DNA from 2 places in the Streptosporangium lutulentum genome. Region 1 is predicted to be linked to the other one. Evidence: riboswitches for the same ligand, from Rfam matches in the RefSeq annotation. Region 1 holds a riboswitch; the other holds the start of a gene.
The links. Region 1 has a riboswitch for glycine ahead of gcvT (glycine cleavage system aminomethyltransferase GcvT). Riboswitches for the same ligand answer to the same signal wherever they lie in the genome.
Positions count from the first base shown of each region.

Region 2: another riboswitch for glycine. It lies ahead of gcvP (aminomethyl-transferring glycine dehydrogenase); the one in region 1 lies ahead of gcvT (glycine cleavage system aminomethyltransferase GcvT).

Region 1 covers NZ_JAUSQU010000001.1:5,824,163-5,832,746, reverse strand. The annotation lists gene J2853_RS25930 (L-serine ammonia-lyase) at 1-852, opposite strand, end outside; gene gcvH (glycine cleavage system protein GcvH) at 927-1,316, opposite strand; gene gcvT (glycine cleavage system aminomethyltransferase GcvT) at 1,313-2,404, opposite strand; glycine riboswitch at 2,438-2,532, opposite strand; glycine riboswitch at 2,533-2,631, opposite strand; gene J2853_RS25915 (gamma-glutamyl-gamma-aminobutyrate hydrolase family protein) at 2,713-3,447, opposite strand; gene J2853_RS25910 (3-oxoacyl-ACP reductase) at 3,695-4,459, opposite strand; gene J2853_RS25905 (aldehyde dehydrogenase family protein) at 4,465-5,811, opposite strand; gene J2853_RS25900 (glutamine synthetase family protein) at 5,814-7,157, opposite strand; gene J2853_RS25895 (FadR/GntR family transcriptional regulator) at 7,282-8,001, shown strand; gene J2853_RS25890 (hypothetical protein) at 8,055-8,584, shown strand, end outside.
Region 2 covers NZ_JAUSQU010000001.1:3,687,758-3,696,341, reverse strand. The annotation lists gene J2853_RS16535 (mannose-1-phosphate guanyltransferase) at 1-2,286, shown strand, start outside; gene J2853_RS16530 (double zinc ribbon and FHA domain-containing protein) at 2,598-3,110, shown strand; gene ftsR (transcriptional regulator FtsR) at 3,137-3,787, shown strand; gene J2853_RS16520 (bifunctional nuclease family protein) at 3,867-4,337, shown strand; gene J2853_RS16515 (MerR family transcriptional regulator) at 4,482-5,102, shown strand; glycine riboswitch at 5,117-5,208, shown strand; gene gcvP (aminomethyl-transferring glycine dehydrogenase) at 5,366-8,221, shown strand; gene J2853_RS16505 (hypothetical protein) at 8,342-8,584, shown strand, end outside.

The sequences.
Region 1 (8,584 bases):
CCGGCCGCCGGCGGCGTTCTCCTCGTTGACGGCGAGGGCGAACAGCGAGACCCAGTCCATGGTCTGCAGCGAGTCCTTGTCCGGGGACTCGCCCTGGAGCTGCCGGTGGAGCTGGTGGGCTCGGCGGCGGACCTTCAGGCCGCCGGGCAGCACGCCCTCCTTGGAGATGCCCCGCCGTACGGACTCCGACATGACCTTCCAGAGGTGGAGGAGCTGGGCGCGGATCTCGGCCTCGGTGCGGCCGAACGCCTTCTCGTTCTCCAGCATCAGCCCGGAGATCGACAGGCCCGTCTCGTGGCAGTGGGCGAGGAGCTCGGCGGCCGACAGGAAGGGGTACGGCACCACGGTGTCGTCCTGCTTGATCCGGTCGGCGCCCGTGGCGTTCTCGTCCACGACGAAGCCGCCGCCCACCGAGTAGTAGACCTTCTCGCGGTGGGCCTCGCCGTTCTCGGAGAAGGCGGTGAAGCGCATGCCGTTGGGATGGCCGGGGAGGGAGATCTTGCGTTCGAAGACCAGGTCCTCACCGATGACGAAAGGGATCTCGTGGGAGCCGTACAGGGAGATCCGGCCGGACGCGCGCATGGCGGCCAGCCGCTCGTCCACGGTGTCGACGTCGACGAGTTCGGGCTTCTCGCCTGTCAGGCCGAGCAGGACGGCCTTGTCGCTGCCGTGCCCCTTGCCGGTCAGCCCGAGCGAGCCGTACAGGATGACCTCGACCCTGGCGGTCTTCTCCAGGAGTCCGTCCTGGTCGAGCCCCCGGGCGAACTTGTGGGCGGCGGCCATCGGCCCGCCGGTGTGGGAACTGGACGGGCCGATTCCGATCTTGAAAAGATCGAAGACACTGATCGTCATTGATCTGGTCCTTCACATCGCCGTGACCACGCGCACGCGTCGGTGCGCGTGGTCACGGCGCAAGATGGGAAATTTTATGACTCACCAGAGGTGAGCGCGGTGTACTCCTCGGGGGACAGCAGATCGTCGGCGGTGCCCTCAAGGCGGATGCGGAACAGCCAGCCGTCGCCGTAGGAGTCGCTGTTGACCAGCGAGGGGTCTTCGACGACCGTCTGGTTGACCTCGACGATCTCGCCGCCGACCGGGGCGAAGATGTCGCTGACCGACTTGGTCGACTCGACCTCGCCGACCGCGTCGCCGGCGGCGACCGTCGTACCGATCTCGGGGACCTGTACGAAGACCACGTCGCCCAGCGCCTCGGCGGCGTATTCGGTGATGCCCACGGTGAGGGTCAGGCCGTCATCGATGCCGGCGACCCACTCGTGCTCCTTGGTGTACTGCAGGTCATCGGGAATGCTGCTCACTTTTTCCTCCTGTAGAAAGGCAGTTCGACGACGTCGACCGCCTCGTGGCTACCTCGGATGTCCACGGCCAGGCCGGTGGACAGGCCGTTGTCCACGTAGGCCATCGCGATGGGCCTGCCCAGTGACTGGGAGGGCGCCCCGCTGGTGACCTCGCCGACGACGCTGCCGTCGCCGGCGACCACCACCGGATACCCGTGACGGGGTACCCTGCGGCCGGTCGCGATCAATCCGACCAGGCGGCGGGCCGGCGGGACGTCCTTGAGTGGTTCCAGGGCGGCCCGGCCGACGAAGTCGCCCGGTTTGTCAAACCTCACCACACGGCCCAGCCCGGCGTCGAACGGAGTGTGCTCCGCGGACAGTTCGTTGCCGTAGAGCGGCATGCCCGCCTCCAGGCGAAGGGTGTCGCGCGCGGACAGGCCGGCGGGGATCAGGCCGTACGGCTCGCCCGCCTTGGTGAGCGCGGCCCAGAGCGGCTCCGCGTCGCCGGCCGCGACGAACAGCTCGAAGCCGTCCTCGCCGGTGTATCCGGTGCGGGCGACGAGAGCCTCGCGACCGGCCACGGTGGCGGGCAGTCCCGCGTAGTACTTGAGCCCGTCGAGGTCGGCGTCGGTGAGCTCGCCCAGGATGGCCTGTGCCCGCGGGCCCTGGACCGCGATCAGCGCGTACTGCTCGGAGCGGTCGTCCACCGTCGCGTCGAAGGACGAGGCGCGGTCGGTGAGCTCGGCGGCCACCCGGGGATAGTTGGAGGCGTTGGCGACGACCATGAACTCGTCGGGGGCCAGCCGGTAGACGATCAGATCGTCCAGCACGTGGCCCTCGGCGTCGACGATCATCGTGTAGCGGGCGCGGCCCGTTTCGACGGCGGAGATGTAGCCGACCAGCGCGTGGTCGAGGGCCTCACCGGCCTGCGCGCCGGTCACGAAGATCTCGCCCATGTGGGACAGGTCGAACAGGCCTGCCGCCTGGCGGACCGCGTTGTGCTCGATGGACTCGCTGCCGTAGCGGAGTGGCATCAGCCAGCCCGCGAAGTCGGTCAGCGTCGCGCCGAGGGTCTCGTGGACACCGCGCAGCGGCGTAGGTCGGGACATGTTCGCACCTCAGGCAGGGGACAGATGAGAGCATCCTCCCCCTCTGTCATGGGTGCCTGAGAGTTTCGCCCGGTTTTTACCGGACTTTCACCTTCGGCGAGGCCACGAGGCCTGCTTTCCAGAGGGCACCTACCCGTACGGTCCTTTGCCTTGAGAGGTTCGCGGGGAGGGCTTGCTCCTTCAGGGGTCCTGGTCTGGCTGTCAGGACGCTCTCCCGCACGGGATTCAATCGGTGTCGTGACCAGCCTAACGGCCCGCACCGGCCCTGCGAAATCCCCGTGCGGCGGCGAAACGCGGCCGCCCGCCGCTCAGGGGCGGATGTGCCGGACCAGGGCCTCGAAGAGGGTGGACTCGTCCTCGTTCTCGGGGTGCCACTGGACCGCGAGGGCGAACGGGTGGCCGGCCAGTTCGACGGCCTCGATCGTGCCGTCCTCGGTGTGGGCGGACACGGTCAGGCCCGCGCCCAGGCGGTCGATCGCCTGGTGGTGGTAGTGGGCCGCCTCGACGCTCTCGGCGTCGAAGATCTTGGCGAGCCGGGTGCCCGGCACCGGCCGTACGGGCATCCGGCCGAATCGACCGGGGGCCGGGGAGTGATCCGGGTGGCCGACCACGTCGGGGAGGTGCTGGTGGAGGCTGCCGCCGAGGGCGACGTTCAGGACCTGGAGACCCCGGCAGATCCCGAGGAACGGGATGCGCCGATCCAGGGCCGTCCGGACCAGCCCGAACTCGGCGTCGTCGCGGAACCCGCGGATGTTGCCGGTCAGCTCGTGCGTGGTCTCGCCGTACCGCGCCGGATCGATGTCTCCGCCACCGGCCAGGATCAGCCCGTCCAGGCGGCCCGCCAGCGCGGCGGGATCGCCCGCCGGGGGCAGGAGCACCGGCTGCCCGCCCGCGCGGACCACGTGGTCGACGTAGTTGTACGGCAGGAGCGCGGTGGTCATCTCCCAGACGGTGAACTTCGCGGGTTCGACGTAGCAGGTGATGCCGATGACGGGACGGGACATGATCTCTTTCTTGCCGGAGGCCGGGACGAGGGGCGTCATGCCCGCGTTCCGGCATGTTATCGATGACGGCGCTGTGAGGTGCGGCACCCGCTCGGCGATGGTCGGTCTACGACACCTGTTCACGACGGCGGTGCCGGGGGGCGCCGGCTCGGTTTACGGCATCCGTTCACGACGGCGGTGCCGGGGGCGCCGGCTCGGCGGTGGTCGGTCTACGACATCCGTCCATGACGGCGGTGCCGCAGGGCGCCGGCTCGGCGGCCGGAGGCGCCCCGCGGCACCCGTCCCGCTACAGCGGGGTGACGTAGGCGCCCGAGATGCCGCCGTCCACCAGGAACTCCGACCCGGTGATGAAGCTCGCGTCGTCCGACGCCAGGAAGGCCACCGCGGCGGCGATCTCGGAGGCCTCGGCGAACCGGCCGACCGGGATGTGCACCAGGCGGCGCTGCGCCCGCTCGGGGTCCTTGGCGAACAGTTCCTGCAGCAGCGGTGTGTTCACCGGCCCCGGGCAGAGCGCGTTCACCCGGATGCCCTCGCGGGCGAACTGCACGCCGAGCTCGCGGGACATGGCCAGCACCCCGCCCTTCGAGGCGGTGTAGGAGATCTGGCTGGTGGCCGATCCCATCACGGCCACGAAGGACGCGGTGTTGATGATCGAGCCCTTGCCCTGGCGTTGCATGTAGGGGATGGCGTACTTGCAGCACAGGTAGACCGAGGTGAGGTTGACCTCCTGGACCCGGCGCCAGGCGTCGAGGCCGGTCTCCAGGATCGAGTCGTCGTCCGGCGGCGAGATGCCCGCGTTGTTGAACGCGATGTCCACGCTGCCGTAGGTGTCGAACGCGGTCTGGAACATCCGGACGACGTCGGTCTCGCTGGTGACGTCCGCCTTGACGAACAGGCCGTTCACCTCGGCCGCGGCCGCCGACCCGCTCGTCTCGTCGAGATCCACGCACACGACGTGGGCGCCTTCCTCGGCGAACCGGCGCGCGGTGGCCAGCCCGATGCCGCTTCCCGCGCCGGTGATGACGGCCACCCGGCCCTGCAAACGCTGCATATCTGTCAATCCTCCGAAATGAAGACGTTCTTGGTCTCGGTGAACGCGGACAGGGCGTCCGGGCCCAGTTCGCGTCCGAGCCCGGACTGTTTGAAACCGCCGAACGGCGTCCAGTAGCGGACGCTCGAATGGGAGTTCACGCTGAGGTTGCCCGCGTCCACCGCCCGTGCCACCCGGAGCGCGCGGCCGACGTCGCGGGTCCAGATGGATCCGCTGAGGCCGTATCGCGTGTCGTTGGCGATCCGTACGGCGTCCGCCTCGTCGTCGAACGGCGCCACCGACACCACCGGCCCGAAGATCTCCTCGGTGAAGGCCGGGTCGTCCGGCGCCTGAGGGGTCAGGATCGTCGCGGGGAACCAGAAACCGGGACCGGACGGGCACGAACCCTGCAGGTAGGGGGAGCCGGTGACAAAGGAGGCCACCCGGCCGCGGTGCTCGGCGCTGATCAGCGGGCCCATCTCGGTGCCCTCGTCGCGGGGGTCGCCGACCTTGACCTTCAGCACCGCCTCCGACAGGCGCGCCATGAAGTCGTCGTACACCGAGCGCTCCACCAGGATCCGCGAACGCGCGCAGCAGTCCTGGCCCGCGTTGTCGAACACCGCGTACGGCGCGGTCGCGGCGGCCTTCTCCAGATCGGCGTCGGCGAAGATCACATTGGCGCTCTTGCCGCCCAGTTCCAGCGTGATCCGCTTGACCTGCCCGGCGCACTTCGCCGCGATCTCCTTGCCGACCTCGGTCGAGCCGGTGAACACGATCTTCGCCACGTCCGGGTGGTCGACCAGCCGCGCTCCCGCGACCTCCCCGATCCCGGGCAGGACCTGCAGGACCCCCTCGGGGAGACCCGCCGCCAATGCCAGTTCGGCCAGTCGCAGGGCGGTCAGCGGCGTCCACTCGGCGGGCTTGACGATCACGGTGTTGCCCGCGGCCAGCGCCGGGGCCACGCCCCAGGTCATGATGACCATCGGGAAGTTCCACGGCACGATCACGCCGACGACGCCCAGCGGTTCCCGGAACGTGACGTCCAGCCCGCCGGGCACCGGGATCTGCAGGCCGTGGTTGCGCTCGGGCGCCCCGGCGTAGAAGTTCAGCACGTCGCGGACGTTGCCGGCCTCCCAGCGGGCGTTGCCGATCGTGTGCCCAGAGTTGGCGACCTCCAGCCGGGCCAGTTCCTCGGCGTGCTCCTCCACCAGCGCGGCGAATCTCCGCAGCAGCCGGGCCCGGTCCCCGGGGCCGACGTTCCGCCAGGTGGCGAACGCGCGCCTGGCGCGTTCCACGGCCCGGTCCACCTCGGCGGCGTCCGCCATCTCGATGTCGGCGACGACCTCTTCGGTCGCCGGATTGATGATTTTCACGCTCACATCCGTTCGAATCCCCTGAAAAGCTCCCAGTCGGTGACAGCCGCATCGAAGGCGGCCAGCTCGACCCGGGCGTTGTTCGCGTAGTGCGCCACGACGTCCTCGCCGAAGGCGGTCCTGGCGGTCTCCGAGCCCTCCCACAGCTCCACGGCCTCACGCAGCGTACGCGGCACGGTCTCGGCGTCCGACCCGTAGGCGTTTCCCGTGAACGCCTGCTCAAGCGGCAGTTCGCGCTCGATGCCGTGCAACCCGGCCACGATCAGCGCCGAGACCGCCAGGTAGGGGTTGACGTCCCCGCCGGGCACCCGGTTCTCGATCCGCAGCGACTGCCCGTGGCCGACCAGGCGCAGCGCGCAGCTCCTGTTGTCCACACCCCACTTGATCGCGGTGGGGGCGAAGCTGCCCGGCACGTACCGCTTGTAGGAGTTGATGTTCGGGGCGTACAGGAGGGTGAACTCGCGCATGAGGGCGAGCTGCCCGGCGATGAAGTGCTGCCCGATCCTGGACAGCCCGTGCGGCTCGGACCCGGCCATGATCGGCTCTCCGTCGTCGCTCCTGAGCGAGATGTGGATGTGGCAGGAGTTGCCCTCGCGCTCGTTCGGCTTGGCCATGAAGGTGATCGACCTGCCCTCCTGGGAGGCGATCTCCTTGGCGCCGTTCTTGTAGACGGAGTGGTTGTCGCAGGTGGCGAGGGCGTCCGTGTAGCGGAAGGCGATCTCGTGCTGGCCGAGGTTGCACTCGCCCTTGGCCGACTCGACGTACATCCCCGCGCCTTCCATGCCGAGCCTGATCCGGCGCAGCAGCGGCTCGATCCTGGCGGTGCCGAGAAGGGAGTAGTCGACGTTGTAGAGGTTGGACGGGGCCAGGTCCCGGTAGCCGCGCCGCCAGGCGTCCTCGTAGGTGTCGTCGTAGACCACGAACTCCAGCTCGGTGCCGACGAACGCCCCCCAGCCCCGCTCCTGGAGCCGGGCCAGCTGTCCGCGCAGGATCTGCCGGGGGGAGGCGGTCACGTCCGAGCCGTCCTCCCACACCAGGTCGGCCATCAGCAGCGCCGTTCCCTCCTGCCACGGCACCCGGCGCAGCGTGGACAGATCGGGCTTCATCACGAAGTCGCCGTATCCTCGCTCCCATGACGACATCGCGTAGCCGTCGACCGTGTTCATGTCGATGTCGACCGCGAGCAGGTAGTTGCAGCCCTCGGAGGCGTGGTCCAGCACCTCTTCGAGGAAGTAGCGCGCGGACAGTCGTTTCCCCTGCAGGCGGCCCTGCATGTCGACCACGGCGAGCAGCACGGTGTCGATCCGTCCCGCCCGTACCTCGTCGTGAAGCTCACCGACGTCCACTGCGCCTCCTCATCGGAGTCCTTTGGGCTAGCATTAGACCATTGACTCAGAAGAGGTCTCTTGTCAAGGGGGCAGGCGGGATCGGGCGGGATCTCACGACCGTCGAAGGAGGGGGGAGGCGAGGTTGAGCGAGGTGTCGCGGCTGGCGGCCGTACTGCGCCCCGTCCGTGGGGGCAACGCCTTCGAGGAGACCGTGGAACGCCTCCTTCAGGTCGTCAAGCTCGGCATGGTGACCGAGAAACTGCCGCCGGAGCGGGAGCTCGCCGTACAGCTCGGAATCAGCAGGGTCACCCTGCGCGAGGCCATCCGCGCCCTGCAGGAGGCGGGTTACCTCGACGTACGGCGAGGCAGGTACGGCGGCGCATTCGTCACCTACGTCCCGCCGCCTCCGAGCCGGCAGGACCTGCGCAAGGCCGTGAACGACATGGGCACCGACGACCTGGCCGACGCGCTCACCTTCCGGATGGCCGTGGACTGCGGCGCCGCCCAGGTGCTCGCCACCACCGAGCTGAGCCGGGCGCAGCGGGGCCTCCTGCGGGAGCGCCTGAGCGAGGTCAACTCGGCGAGGCCCGCCGACTACCGCCGCCTCGACACGGCCTTCCACCTGGCCATCGCGGAGATGACCGGCTCCGGGCTGCTCGCCGCGACCTGCGCCGACGCCCGGCTCCGGGTGACCGACCTGCTCAACGCCATCCCGGTGCTCCAGCACAACATCAAGCACGCCGCCACCCAGCACGAGGCGATCGTGGCGGCCATCCTGAACAAAGACCCCGACGCCGCGCGCCGAGCGGTGGCCGAGCACCTCGAAGGCACCGCGGCGCTCCTGCGAGGTTTCCTCGCATAAGCGGGTTTCTCACATAGCCTGGGAGAGCAGTGGGGGATTTGTTCGGGCAACGGATGGTGGACACAGAACGGCTGCCGCTGTTCTGTTTCTTCGTCGCGCTGATCGTCACCTTCGTGCTCACCCGGATCAACGTCCGCCTCATCCGCGCCAAGATCGGCTGGTTCCGCAACCTCAACGTCGGTGAGATGCACATCCACCACATCGTGTTCGGCGTGGTGCTGACCCTGCTCGGCGGGGTGTCGGGCCTGATCATGTCGGGCATCTCCTCCGGCTGGTACGCCGTGACGGCCGCCGTCTTCGGCATCGGCGCCGCCCTGATCCTGGACGAGTTCGCGCTGATCCTGCACCTGCGCGACGTCTACTGGGAGGAGGAGGGCCGCGCGTCGGTCGACGCCGTGTTCATCGCGATCGCGTTCACCGGCCTGCTCCTGCTCGGCCTGCGCCCGCTGGGCTGGGAGAACTCCGACGGCACGCTTCGAGGGACGTGGCTCACGGCCGGTTTCATCGTGGCGAACCTCGCGCTGGCGGTGATCACCTTGCTCAAGGGCAAGATCTGGACCGGTCTGGCGGGGCTGTTCATCCC
Region 2 (8,584 bases), 2.1 Mb from region 1:
AGCCTGTACTACGCCACCGAGGACACGCCCCTCGGCACCGCCGGCAGCGTCAAGAACGCCGCCGACAAGCTTCGCGACGAGCGCTTCCTGGTCATCTCCGGTGACGCGCTGACCGACATCGACCTGACCGACATGGTCCGGTTCCACCGCGAGAACGGCGCGATGGTCACCATCGGGCTCAAGCGCGTCCCCAACCCGCTGGAGTTCGGCATCGTCATCGTGGACGACCAGGGCCGGGTGGAGCGCTTCCTGGAGAAGCCCACCTGGGGTCAGGTCTTCTCCGACACCGTCAACACCGGCATCTACGTGATGGAGCCGGAGGTCCTCGACGAGATCGCCGTAGGAGAGTCCGTCGACTGGTCGGGCGACGTGTTCCCGAAGCTGCTGGAGCGCGGCGCCCCGCTGTACGGCTACGTCGCCGAGGGCTACTGGGAGGACGTCGGCACCCACGAGAGTTATCTCAAGGCTCAGGCCGACGTGCTGTCGGGCCGGGTGAAGGTGGACATAGACGCCTTCGAGGTCTCGCCGGGCATCTGGGTGGCCGAAGGCGCCTCGGTGGACGCCGACGCCATCCTCAAGGGCCCCCTCTACATCGGCGACTACGCCAAGGTCGAGGCCGGGGCCGAGCTGCGCGAATACTCCGTGCTGGGAAGCAACGCCGTGGTCCGCGAGGGAGCATTCCTGCATCGCGCGGCCGTTCACGATAACGTCTACGTCGGCCCGAGCACCCACCTGCGCGGCTGCGTCATCGGCAAGAACACCGACCTGATGACCGGCGCCAGGGTCGAGGAGGGCGCCGTCGTCGGCGACGAGTGCATCATCGAGGCCGAGGCGTACATCTCCTCCGGGGTCAAGATCTACCCCTTCAAGACCATCGAAGCCGGGGCGGTGATCAACAACAGCGTCATCTGGGAGCCGCGGGGCCAGCGCAACCTGTTCGGCCCGCGAGGGGTGTCCGGGCTGGTCAACGTGGAGATCACCCCCGAGCTGTGCGTCCGGCTGGCCAGCGCTTACGCCACCACCCTGAAGAAGGGCGCCTCGGTCATCACCTCCCGCGACTCCTCCCGCGCCGCGCGGGCGTTCAAGCGGGCCGTGATCAGCGCCCTGAACGCCAGCGCGATCAACGTGCTCGATCTGGAGGCCGCCGCGCTCCCCGTCGCCCGCTTCCACACCGCCAGGGAGAAGGCCGTCGGCGGCATAGCGCTGCGCACCACCCCCGGCGACCCCCAGAGCGTGGACATCGTCTTCATGGACGAGCACGGCGCCGACCTGTCTCCGGCGGCCCAGCGCAAGCTGGACCGGGTCTTCGCCCGGCAGGAGTTCCGCAGGGCCTTCCCCGGCGAGATCGCCGAGCTCAGCTTCCCCGCCAGGGCGGTGGAGGACTACACCCACGAACTGCTGCGCTGCGTGGACATCACCGGGGTCCGCGACGCGGACATGAAGGTCGTGGTCGACTGCGCGGGCGGCACCTCCTCGCTCGTCCTGCCCAGCCTCCTCGGCAGGGTCGGGGTGGACGTGCTGACCGTCAACAACAGGCTGGACGACGCCTCTCCCACCGAGACCTTCGCCGAGCGCCGCCGCGACCTCCAGCGCCTCGCGGAGCTCGTCAGCTCCTCCAGGGCGGCCTTCGGGGTGCGGTTCGACCCCGTGGGGGAGCGGGTCGCGCTCGTGGACGAGATGGGCCAGCTGATCAGCGAGGAGCGGGCCCTGCTGGTGGTGCTGGACCTGGTCGCGGCCGAACGGCGCGGCGGCAGGGTGGCGCTGCCCGTCACCACCACCCGGGTGGCCGAGCAGGTCTGCCGGTTCCACGGGGTGCAGGCCGAGTGGACCTCCACCGCGATCGACGCGCTCACCGCCGCCGCCAGAAGGCCGGAGATGGTCTTCGCGGCGGACGGGCGGGGCGGCTTCATCGTGCCCGAGTTCGGCCCCACGGTGGACGGCCTGGCGGTTTTCCTGCGCCTGCTCGGCCTGGTGGCCAGGACCCGGCTGTCGCTCAGCCAGATCGACGCCAGGATCCCCGAGGCCAAGCTGCTGCGCCGGACGGTGCCGACCCCGTGGGCGGCCAAGGGCGCGGTGATGCGATCGGTCATCGAGGCCGCCGAGCACCACCGCATCGACACCACCGACGGGGTGCGGGTCGTCGCCGAGGACGGGAGCTGGGCGCTGGTGCTGCCCGACCCGGCCGAGGCCGTCACCCACCTGTGGGCCGAGGGGTCCGACGTCGACTCCGCGCAGGTCATGATCGAGCACTGGGCGCGAGTGGTGGAGGAGGCGGCCGGCGGCTGACGGGCGGTCACCCGGTCCCGGCCTCCCGGCCTCCCGGCGAACACGGCGGACGCGGCGAACACGGCGGATCACCTGGACACGAAACCCACAGCAAACACAGCGAATACAGCGCGGCGGCATGGACCGCGGGCAGTACCCGCTGTAACTTTGTCACCGACCGAACCCGCGGTCCGCGTCAGCCTTGACCTTCGCGTCTCATCACTGTAGGTTGCGACATTCGCAGTCTGAAAGAACACTTGAGAAGCGAAGAAGCGAGGCGCGCATCCTGAGCACCGTTGCCGCGTCTTCGCGGTAGGAGGCCGAGCCGATCGATGCCGAGCGTCTACTGCACGCAGTGCGGTCATGCCAACCCTGAGGATGCCCGTTTCTGTTCACATTGCGGGTCGCCGCTGAGCAGGGCCGAACCACCCGGAGACAGCACGTCGACCATCTCCCTCTCCGGGATCGAGGCCTACGAGGCGGAGACCGGAGAGACGCTTCTCGCCGAGCGGCAAGCCGTGGAGCAGTTGCCCCCGGGCACCGCGTTGCTGGTCGCCATGCGCGGTCCCAACGCGGGCAGCCGTTTTCTCCTGGACAACGACCTCACCACAGTGGGCCGTCATCCCGCGAGCGACATCTTCCTCGACGACGTCACGGTCTCGCGGCGTCACGTGGAGTTCTACCGGCACGGCGGCGCGATGTTCACCGTCCGTGACGTCGGCAGCCTGAACGGCACCTACGTCAACCGCGAGCGGATCGAGGAGGTCCCGCTGTACGGCGGGGACGAAGTGCAGATCGGCAAGTTCCGCCTGGTCTTCCTCACCCGTGGCGCCGCTGGAGGATGATGAGCTCGCAGGCCGCTCGTGCGCACATGAGCATCGGGGAGGTGCTCGCTCTCCTGCAGAGCGAGTTCCCCGACGTCAGCATCTCCAAGATTCGTTTCCTGGAGGGCGAGGGGTTGATCGAGCCGGAGCGCAGTCCCTCCGGCTACCGCAAGTTCACCTACGCCGACGTCGAGCGGCTGCGCTACATCCTCAGCGAGCAGCGTGACCGCTACCTGCCGCTGCGTGTGATCAAGGACCACCTCGAGGCGGCCGATCGCGACGATCGGCCGGTCTCGAAACCGCGGGCCGTCCCCGACGACGCGCCCCCCGAGGTCCGTCTCAGCCGCGAGGAGCTCCTCGCCGCCGCCGAGCTCGACGAGGAGACCCTCACAGAGCTGGAGGACTACGGCCTGCTGGCCGCCGTGGCCCGCCACTACAACGCCGAGGCGCTGGCCGTGGCCCGCAGCGTCGGCGCCCTCGCGGCCTTCGGCCTGCGGGCGCGTCACCTGCGGGCGGTCAGGGCCGCCGCCGAGCGCGAGGCCGGCCTCGTGGAGCAGGCCGTCGCCCCTCTGCTGCGCCGCCGGGGGCCGGGCGCCATCGACCAGGCCGACGAGACGGCCAGGGAGATAACGGGCCTGCTGCTGGAATTGCACGCCTCACTTCTGCGTTCGGGCGTTCGTGGGGTCCTGGGCCGGTGAGAACCTGACCAGGCACTCGTACCCCCACGAGTGTTACGTTGAACAAACCGGTCGGAATCCAGCGAAGACGGAGCAGCCCGTGTTGCAGATGGAGGTCGTGGGCGTTCGGGTTGAGATGCCCTCCAACCAGCCGATCGTCCTGCTCAAGGAGGCGCAAGGAGAGCGCTATCTACCGATCTGGATCGGTATGACTGAGGCCACGGCGATCGCCATGGCCCAGGCCGAGGAGCCACCGCCCCGGCCGCTCACCCATGACCTTTTCCGTGATGTGCTCGACGGGCTGGGGATCCGGCTGAGCACGGTCAACATCGTCGCGCTACGCGACGGGATCTTCTTCGCCGATCTTGTGTTCTCGAACGGGGTCGAGGTGAGCGCCCGTCCTTCGGACTCGATCGCCTTGGCACTCCGCACCGGCGCACGCATCTTCGCGAGCGAGGAGGTGGTCCGGGAAGCCGGGGTGATCATTCCCGACGACCAGGAGGACGAAGTGGAGAAGTTCAGGGAATTCCTTGACACGATTACGCCCGAGGACTTTGGTCGCGCGGGGTAGGTATTTCGGTGCATTTACGCTTCACGACGCGCCGGGTGGGGTCGTTGACTGAGCTTGGCCCCAGTCTTACGGTGCAAGTGAAACCTGCGGCCGTGCGCAAACCCCCAGATCAGGCCGTGGGATGAGAGAAAGCCGGAGGTCCGCGTGGCGGTCAGCAGCGGCGAGGATAGAAACGCCGATCAGGATGACCCGGAACGGCGCCAATCGGCACGTCAGCGCGCGGGTGAAGAAGGTCTGCTGTTCGACGGGCAACCGGTGAAAGTGCCCGCCGACATCGGATACAAAGGTGCGACGGCCTGTGCCGCGGTCGGCATCACCTACCGGCAACTGGATTACTGGGCGCGCACCGGACTGGTCGAGCCCACCGTGCGAGCCGCTCACGGTTCGGGTTCCCAACGGCTGTACGGCTTCCGCGACATCCTCGTGCTCAAGGTCGTCAAGCGGCTTCTCGACACCGGCGTCTCCCTCCAGCAGATCCGCATCGCGGTGCAGCACCTGCGTGACCGCGGCGTCAACCACCTCGCCCAGATCACGTTGATGAGCGACGGGGTGAGCGTCTACGAGTGCACCTCGCCCGACGAGGTCATCGACCTGCTCCAGGGCGGTCAGGGCGTCTTCGGCATCGCGCTCGGACGGGTGTGGCAGGAGGTGGAGGGCTCCCTCGCAGATCTTCCCGGCGAACCCGCGGAGTCGGGCGAGAGCCCTTTAGAAGATCATCACGCCGATGAGCTGGCCCGTCGTCGCAGGGCTCGCCGTACGGGGTAAAGTTGTCTCGCCACTGACACCGTGCGGGAGAGACCCCGACAAGATCGGGGCGCCGAAGGAGCAACCTCCCCGGAATCTCTCAGGCACCCTGTACCGCGCGGATGAGGCAACTCTGGAAAGAAGGCACGTCCGCCAGACGTGTCTCACCGACGGTGAAAGTCTCCCCGGCAGGGAAGGCGAAGCTCTCAGGTCGAGGTGACAGAGGGGGAATCCGGCATACGCCCGCGCCCTGCGCCGGTCTCCACCGCATCGGGAGGCTCTCCATGACCGACCTGTCACCGCTCAGTGAGCTCATATCTCCGCCGTTCGCGACCCGCCACATCGGGCCTGACGACGCAGCCCAGACCCGCATGCTGGAGGCGGTCGGATTCGCCTCCACCGCCGACATGATCGCGGTGGCCGTTCCGGAGGCGATCCGGGTCTCCGACCGGCTGAGCCTGCCCCCGGCGGCGAGCGAGCCCGAGGCCATCGCCGAGCTGCGCGCCCTCGCGAAGCGCAACAGCGTGCTCACCTCGATGATCGGCCTCGGCTACCACGACACGATCACCCCGGGTGTCATCCGCCGCAACCTCCTGGAGAACCCGGGCTGGTACACCGCGTACACGCCCTACCAGCCGGAGATCTCCCAGGGCCGGCTGGAGGCCCTGCTCAACTTCCAGACGGTCGTCTCCGACCTGACCGCGCTCGACGTCGCCGGCGCCTCCCTGCTGGACGAGGCCACCGCCGCGGCCGAGGCCATGACCCTGGCCCGCCGCGCGAGCCGCACGACCACGAACGTGTTCGTGGTCGACGCCGACGCGCTGCCGCAGACCAAGGCGGTGCTGCGGACCCGGGCCGAGCCGCTCGGCATCGAGCTGGTCGAGAACGACCTCACTGGCGAACTCCCCGAGTGCTTCGGCGTGCTCGTCCAGTACCCGGGCGCCGGCGGCCGGGTCGGGGACTTCCGCGCCGTCGCCGACGCCGCGCACGCGATCGGCGCCCAGGTGGTCGCCGCCGCCGACCTGCTCGCCCTCACCGTGCTCGCCGCGCCCGGCGAGCTCGGCGCCGACATCGCGATCGGCTCCTCGCAGCGCTTCGGCGTCCCGCTCGGCTTCGGCGGCCCCCACGCGGCCTACATGGCGGTTCGCGAGGGACTGCAGCGTCAGATGCCCGGCCGCCTGGTCGGAGTCTCCCAGGACGCCGACAGGCGCCCCGCCTACCGGCTCGCCCTGCAGACCCGCGAGCAGCACATCCGCAGGGAGAAGGCGACCAGCAACATCTGCACCGCGCAGGTGCTGCTCGCCGTGATCGCGGGCATGTACGCCGTCTACCACGGTCCCGAGGGGCTGCGCCGGATCGGCCTCCGCGCCCACCGGCACGCCGTCGTGCTCGCCGAGGGCCTCCGCCAGGGCGGCGTCGAGGTCGTGCACGACACCTTCTTCGACACCGTGCTGGCCAGGGTGCCCGGCCGCGCGGCCGAGATCGTCGCCGCGGCCCGCGACAACGGGATCAACCTGCGCCTGGCCGACGCCGACCACGTGGGCGTCACCTGCGATGAGAAGACCGAGTTCGTCCATCTGGAGCAGGTCCTGGCGGCCTTCGAGGTCAACGGCGCGGTCCTGGCCGACCTCGACTCCACCACGCACGACGCCCTGCCCGCCGCCCTGGTGCGCACCAGCGAATACCTGACCCACCCGGTCTTCCACAGCCACCGCTCCGAGACGGCGCTGCTGCGTTACCTGCGCAAGCTCCAGGACAAGGACATCGCGCTCGACCGGTCGATGATCCCGCTGGGCTCCTGCACCATGAAGCTCAACGCGACCACCGAGATGGAGCCGATCACCTGGCCGGAGTTCGCCGGGCTGCACCCCTACGCTCCCGAGGACCAGGCCAGGGGCTACATCGAGCTGATCGGGGAGCTGGAGGGCTGGCTGGCCGAGGTCACCGGCTACGACGCCGTGTCGATCCAGCCCAACGCCGGCTCCCAGGGCGAGTTCGCGGGCCTCCTGGCGATCCGCGCCTACCACAAGGCGCGTGGCGAGGGGAGCCGGGACGTCTGCCTGATCCCGTCCTCCGCGCATGGCACCAACGCCGCCAGCGCCGTCATGGCGGGCATGCGCGTGACCGTGGTCGCCTGTGACGACAACGGCAACGTGGACCTCGCCGACCTCACCGCGAAGATCGAGAAGCACCGTGACCGGCTCGCCGCGATCATGGTGACCTACCCGTCCACGCACGGCGTGTACGAGGAGACGATCGTCCAGATCTGCGAGCTGGTGCACGAGGCGGGCGGCCAGGTCTACGTCGACGGCGCCAACCTCAACGCGCTGGTCGGCCTGGCCAAGCTGGGTGAGTTCGGGGCGGACGTCTCCCACCTGAACCTGCACAAGACCTTCTGCATCCCGCACGGCGGCGGCGGCCCCGGCGTCGGCCCGGTCGCGGTCCGCGCTCACCTCGCCGACTACCTGCCCGGCCACCCGCTGCGCGACGACTCCCCGGTCGGCCCGGTCTCGGCCGCGCCGTACGGCTCGGCGGGCATCCTGCCCATCTCCTGGGCGTACATCCGGATGATGGGCGCCGACGGGCTCAGGGCGGCCACCGAGCAGGCCATCCTGTCGGCCAACTACCTGGCCCGCAGGCTCAGCCCGCACTACCCGGTCCTCTACACCGGCCGCGGCGGCCTGGTCGCCCACGAGTGCATCATCGACCTGCGCCAGATCACCAAGGAGACCGGCGTGACCGTGGACGACGTGGCCAAGCGGCTCATCGACTACGGCTTCCACGCGCCGACCATGTCCTTCCCCGTGGCCGGCACGCTGATGATCGAACCGACGGAGAGCGAGGACCTGGCCGAGCTCGACAGGTTCTGCGAGGCGATGACCGCGATCCGGGGCGAGATCGAGAAGGTCGCCTCCGGGGCGTACGACAAGGTCGACAACCCGCTGCGCAACGCCCCGCACACGGCCGACTGCCTGGTCGCCGACGAGTGGGCCCACCCCTACACGCGCACCGAGGCGGCCTACCCGCTGGCCTCCCTGCGCGACGGCAAGTACTGGTCGCCGGTCCGCCGCATCGACCAGGCCTACGGCGACCGCAACCTGGTGTGCTCCTGCCCGCCGCTGGAGGCCTACGAGGACTGATCCACCCGGTGCGGCTCACCTCGCCGGGTGAGCCGCACACCCGTCGCCTATGGAGGGGGACGTGCGTGGCCCCGAGTCGTTAGGCTCGGGGCGTTTCCTTATTCCGGGGAAGGACCTTGCATGCCAGAGGTGGACACGCGTCCCTTGCACACCGCGCGGAAGCTGGCCGAGGCGGGCGATCTCGACGGCGCCGCCACGATCTTCGCGGAACTGGCCGCCGATCCGGCGGAGCCCGACCGGGCCCAGGCGGCGGTGGGTCTGGCGGTGGTGCTGGAGGAGAGCGGAGACGTGCCGGGAGCCCGTGCGGCCGCGCGCACGGCACTGGGGACCGGTCACCCGGAATTCGCCGCGCAGGCCGCCTGC